One region of the Pseudomonas frigoris genome, then DNA from elsewhere that is predicted to be linked to it. Evidence: predicted binding sites of a transcription regulator. Region 1 holds the regulator's gene; the other holds the start of a gene.
What was found. The regulator FliA, encoded in region 1, starts transcription of late flagellar genes. The targets are predictions, from matches to a motif close to CTAAAGTTTNNNNNNNNNNNGCCGNTAA.

Region 1 (3,132 bases):
ATTTGCATCTACCGCGTCGTCATCAGTTGGTCAGTCGCGCCGTCAGCGTGCAAATGCAAGAAGAACCCAGCGAAGAAGCCATGGCTGACATGTTCGCTGATATTTACCACAGCCCGACCAAGCAGGTCGGCTGAGGTATTAATGAACAGTTTTTGTACCTACATCGATGGTCTGCCATGCATTGTTCAGTTAGTGAACGCGCAGCCAGTAATGTGGCCTCCGTCTAAGTAAGACAAGGTAAAGAAAATTCATGGGCAGCATGCATCCCGTACAGGTGATCGCGGTGACCGGCGGCAAAGGTGGCGTCGGGAAGACTAACGTGTCAGTGAACTTGTCCCTGGCTCTAGCTGAGCTCGGTCGGCGCGTCATGCTGTTGGACGCCGATCTGGGGCTGGCGAACGTCGACGTCCTGCTGGGACTGACACCCAAACGTACTTTGGCCGACGTGATCGAAGGCCGCTGCGAGCTGCGCGACGTACTGTTGCAGGGCCCTGGCGGCATTCGCATCGTCCCGGCCGCGTCCGGCACACAGAGCATGGTTCATTTGAGCCCGGCCCAACACGCCGGCCTGATCCAGGCGTTCAGCGATATCGGCGACAACCTCGACGTGCTGGTGATCGACACCGCGGCGGGCATTGGTGACTCGGTAGTCAGTTTCGTTCGCGCAGCGCAAGAAGTCTTGCTGGTGGTCTGCGACGAACCGACCTCGATCACAGATGCCTACGCACTGATCAAACTGCTGAACCGCGATTACGGCATGAACCGCTTCCGCGTCCTGGCCAACATGGCCCAGAGCCCGCAGGAAGGTCGCAACCTGTTCGCCAAGTTGACCAAGGTCACGGATCGCTTCCTTGACGTCGCCTTACAATACGTCGGCGCGGTGCCTTACGACGAAAGTGTGCGCAAGGCTGTGCAGAAGCAGCGCGCCGTCTACGAAGCCTTCCCACGGTCCAAGTGCTCACTGGCGTTCAAGGCCATTGCACAGAAGGTCGATACCTGGCCGCTACCTGCCAACCCGCGTGGGCACCTGGAGTTTTTCGTCGAGCGCCTCGTGCAACAAACCGCAGGACCGGTGCTATGACATCCAGTGGCTACAACCTCTACAAGAAGTCGGCACGTGACGCGCAGTACGAGCTGATCGAGCGTTACGCGCCACTGGTTAAACGCATTGCCTACCACTTGCTGGCGCGTCTGCCAGCCAGTGTTCAGGTGGAAGACCTGATCCAGGCCGGGATGATCGGCCTGCTTGAAGTGTCGACCAAATACGACGCCAGTAAAGGCGCGAGTTTCGAGACGTACGCGGGCATTCGAATCCGTGGCGCGATGCTCGATGAAGTACGCAAGGGGGACTGGGCGCCACGTTCGGTCCACCGCAATACCCGGATGGTCAGCGACGCCATTCGCTCGATTGAAGCTAAAACTGGCCGTGACGCTAAAGATCACGAGGTTGCGGCCGAACTCCAATTGAGTCTCGACGATTATTACGGGATTTTGAACGACACCCTGGGCAGCCGGCTATTCAGTTTCGACGATCTGTTGCAGGACGGCGAACACGAAGGGCTGCACGAGGATGGCGCGAGTGCTCATCTCGAGCCGTCACGCGATCTGGAAGATGAACGCTTCCAGGCAGCGCTGGCGGACGCGATTGCCAATTTGCCGGAGCGTGAGCGACTGGTGTTGGCGCTGTACTACGACGAAGAGTTGAATCTCAAGGAAATCGGTGAGGTCCTGGGGGTCAGCGAATCTCGGGTCAGCCAGTTACACAGCCAGTGCGCGGCCCGTTTGCGGGGGCGTTTGGGGGAGTGGCGAGCGCGCTGAAGGCAGTGTGGGGGCACTGCGAACGCGGCGGGTGGGGTGTTGAACCTTACCGGTCCCGATCTGTTGTGCTCCAGACAGTCATTGAGTGCTTTGCCGGATTGATTGAAATGGCGCGTCCAGGTGCTGGGCGCGTTTAAGACTGCTTGGAGGTCGAATTGGACAAGAACATGAAAATCCTCATCGTTGATGACTTCTCAACGATGCGGCGGATCATTAAAAACCTGTTGCGTGACCTTGGGTTCACCAACACGGTCGAGGCCGACGATGGCACCACTGCCATTCCGGTTCTCAACAGCGGCAGCATCGACTTTCTGGTAACAGACTGGAACATGCCTGGCATGACCGGTATCGAGCTGCTGCGCCATGTGCGCGCCGATGAAAAGCTCAAGAGCCTGCCAGTGCTGATGGTGACCGCTGAAGCCAAGCGCGAGCAGATCATCGAAGCGGCCCAGGCCGGTGTTAACGGCTATGTGGTCAAGCCCTTCACGGCCCAGGCGTTGAAAGACAAGATTGAAAAGATCTTCGAACGCATCGGTTGATGTGCGAAGCCACTGCGCCACGGGGGAGCTATGGAGCATAACGAGTCTTCACAGGGCGATTTCGAATCGACTCTGAAAAAACACGCGGTCGAACTGGTCGAAAGCCTTGAAAAAGGCAGGTTCGGCGACGCTGTGCAACTGATCCATGAGCTCAATCAGACCCGTGACCGTGGCCTGTATCAAGAAGTGGGCAAGCTCACTCGCGAGCTGCATAGCGCGATCGTCAATTTCCAGATTGACCCGCACATGCCGCAAGCCGAGGAAGTCTCGCAGATCACGGATGCCACCGAGCGTCTGGGTTATGTGGTCAAGCTGACCGAGGCCGCTGCCAACCGCACCATGGACCTGGTGGAAAACGCCACGCCACTGGTCAACGGCCTGAGCAACGAAGCCCAGGCCCTGAGCACCGACTGGGGACGGTTCATGCGTCGCGAAGTCGGGGCTGAAGAGTTCCGTGAGCTGGCCCGGCGAGTCGACGGTTTCCTGACACGCAGCAGCGAAGACAATCGCGTTGTGTCGAGCAACCTCAACGACATTCTGCTCGCTCAGGATTACCAGGACCTCACCGGTCAGGTGATCAAGCGCGTGACCCAATTGGTCACCGAAGTTGAAAGCAACCTGCTCAAGCTCGTGCTTATGGCCAGTCAGGTGGACCGCTTTGCGGGCATCGAACATGACCGTGAAGCGATGCTGGCAGAAAAAGATCCGCAAAAACATCTCTCTCAGGGTGAAGGTCCGCAGATTCATGCCGATAAAAGAGAAGACGTTGTGTCCG
Region 2 (3,132 bases), 2.4 Mb from region 1:
CAGGCGTACCTGGGCCTGCTGCGAGAGCAGGCGTTGCAGCACGGTGCTCTGGCTGACGGCGAAGTTCAGACCGGCCACTTCTTTTGGCAGCCCGGCCGTCTGGTGCACTCGCAGATTGGCGTGAGTGCGGTCGGCCATCAGGATCATCACCCGACGCATGCCGCACGCGACCAACGCGTCCCGGGCAGACGTGGTCAAGTGCATGGCATTGGTAAAGCGACTCGGCTCGACCAGCAACTCGGCACACTGTCTGCGCCATTTCGCCAGGTCTTCGGCAGTCGGTGCCGGGGCTGGCAGCAATCCGGCGTGAACGCGGTTCATACCCCACGGCCAGATCAGTGAAACGGCCGGGTGCCAAAGGTCTGGCATGGCGTGATGGCGGGCGCTGTTGGCGGCCTGTTGGTGCAACTGCTGCTGCACTTCGTCCATCGGCATTTGCAGGTAAAGGCTGGTCAGGTACTGCCAGCGCTCACTGTGTGGACTGTCCCAGGCCTGTTGCGCCGACAGCGCCAGACCGTTGGCCAGCAGCACCGTATTGGCCGGTTGATTGAGCCAGCGGCGCAGGGTCGGATCGTCATCGAGGCGGTTCTGCTGGCGTAATGGATGATCGCTGTCGCGCGCGATGCGCAGCACTTTCACCAGCTCACGCTGCTCGTTGAGCAGCAGCCGATAACCCTGCTGCACCCAGATCGGCAGGCGCCAGATGTCCACGAGCGCCAGGCAGATATCCAGCAGGCGAGCGCCGAACAATTGCTTTTCGACTGTGCGCGCCGACTCGCCTTTATGGATGACCCGCAGCTCCCACTCTTCGAGCAACTGCGGATGAGTCAATGCCATCGGCCAGAGCGGCGAGAGAAACAGCAGGCTGCCCCAGTGGATGTCCTGCCACAGCCGCGCCAGGCGACTGGCGAAAAAACCGTTGGCCTGTTGGGTCGCGTGCTGGCTGATCAGCTGCAGCTGACGCAGGGCCACCGGGATTTCTAACTGCGGTTCGGCGGGCAGGCGGGCGAGCAGTTCTTCGGTGCGCTTCAAACCGAGGCGATTGATCGCCACCTCAAGGTTTTCCGCAGGCTCGGTCATGCTGCCGTGGGTGTGGCGATTGGCTTCGCGAATCACGCTCAGCGCCAGCGCGGGGCTGTCCTGTATCAGTTCGGCGATATCGCGCAGGGAGCTGCGACTGTTGGCGATGGCCTTGCAGACACGGTCATGACTGGCTTGCGGAACCGGTAGGCGCACGCCATCGAGAAGCTTGACCCAGCCTTCGAGAGTGGTTGGTTTTGGAGTTGGAACGTTCGTTTCGTTAGCCATGGTTGGACGCGATCATCGTCTGCATTACCTATGCCCGGAGCGGGCCAAATTGGCTTTTCGCCTGAACTGGCTATAGTCTGGCGCAGTTTTGCCGATAAGTAGAAGAAGAGATTTTTTAACTTCCGAATATGACCTTGAACCCGACTCAGTAAGTGCTCTCCTACCTATGGCTAAATTAATCGGCATCATCGTCGTATTCGCGAGCGTGCTCGGCGGATACGTGCTCTCCCACGGCAAAATTGCCGCCCTGATTCAGCCCTTCGAGGTGATGATTATTGGTGGTGCGGCCCTTGGTGCATTCCTGCAGGCCAACCCCGGTTACATGACCATGCACGTGCTCAAGAAATCCTTGGGCATGTTCAGTTCGCGTTTCAACCACACGTTCTATCTGGAAGTGCTGGGTCTGATCTACGAGATCCTCAACAAGAGCCGCCGCGAAGGCATGATGGCCATCGAAGGCGACATCGAAGATGCCTCCGCGAGCCCGATCTTCGCCAAATACCCTGCGGTATTAAAAGACGAACGCATGACCGCGTTCATCTGCGATTACCTGCGGATTATGTCCTCCGGCAACATGGCTCCCCATGAGCTTGAGGGCCTGTTCGACATGGAACTCTACAGCCTCAAGGAAGACCTCGAGCATCCATCCCTCGCGGTGAACGGTATTGCCGACGCCATGCCCGGTTTCGGTATCGTCGCGGCGGTACTCGGTATCGTGGTGACCATGGCTTCCTTGGGTGAAGGCGACCAGAAATCCATCGGCCTGCACGTGGGTGCGGCCCTGGTCGGTACCTTCTTCGGTATTCTCGCGGCGTACGGTTTCTTCGGTCCGCTGGCCCATTCCCTGGCCCACGATGCCAAGGAAGAACTGAACGTCTACGAAGCCATCAAGGCCTCGCTGGTCGCTTCGGCTTCCGGTATGCCGCCGTCGCTGGCGGTAGAGTTCGGTCGTAAAGTTCTGTACCCGGCGCACCGTCCTAGCTTCGCTGAGCTGGAACAAGCGGTTCGCGGTCGCTAAGTCATGGAAAATAACCAGCCGATAATCATCAAGCGCGTCAAGCGCATCGCCGGCGGGCATCACGGGGGCGCCTGGAAAATCGCCTTCGCGGACTTCGCGACGGCGATGATGGCGTTCTTCCTGGTGCTGTGGCTGCTGTCCACCGCAACGCCTGAACAGAAGATCGCCATCGCCGGTTACTTCAAGGACCCGGTCGGCTTTTCCGAAAGCGGCACGCCGTACATCATCGACCTGGGCGGCACGCCGACCCTGGCGCCGGAGAACACCCTCAACCCCGAGGTGAAATCTCAGCCGCAGCCGGACAAGGTGACCATCGACGCCGAGCAGGTTGAAGGCATGGCCGAGCAGGTCGAGAAGGAACGTCTCGAGCTGTTGCTGCAAGAACTGCAGACCAAGGTCGAAGAGAACCCGCAGCTGAAGAAATTCAAAGACCAGATCAGTTTCGAAATCACGCCTGACGGTTTGCGCATCCAGATCGTGGACGCCGAAAACCGGCCGATGTTCGACTCCGGCAGTGCCCGTCTGAAGCCGTACTTCGAAGACATCCTGCTGGCCATGGCCGACACCATTAAAGCGGTGCCGAACAAGATCAGTATCAGCGGCCACACCGATGCCAAGCCGTACACGGGCACCGGTGACTTTGGTAACTGGGAGCTTTCGGCCAACCGTGCCAACGCTGCCCGTCGTGCGCTGGTCGCGGGTAGCTATCCGGATGCACAGGTGGCGCGCGTCGTCGGTTATGCCTCGTCGGCGTTGTTCGATCGCGAGCACCCGTTCAATCCGGTCAATCGCCGTATCGACATTAT

Region 2: the regulator FliA is predicted to act here: its motif matches at 1,379-1,406, upstream of motA (flagellar motor stator protein MotA).

The regions. Positions count from the first base shown of each region.
Region 1 covers NZ_CP180479.1:5,232,526-5,235,657, reverse strand. Annotated here, with positions in the region: gene flhF (flagellar biosynthesis protein FlhF) at 1-134, shown strand, start outside; gene fleN (flagellar synthesis regulator FleN) at 251-1,081, shown strand; gene fliA (RNA polymerase sigma factor FliA) at 1,078-1,818, shown strand; gene ACMXYH_RS24045 (chemotaxis response regulator CheY) at 1,986-2,357, shown strand; gene ACMXYH_RS24040 (protein phosphatase CheZ) at 2,388-3,132, shown strand, end outside.
Region 2 covers NZ_CP180479.1:786,539-789,670, forward strand. Annotated here, with positions in the region: gene ACMXYH_RS03580 (HDOD domain-containing protein) at 1-1,308, opposite strand, end outside; gene motA (flagellar motor stator protein MotA) at 1,475-2,326, shown strand; gene motB (flagellar motor protein MotB) at 2,330-3,132, shown strand, end outside.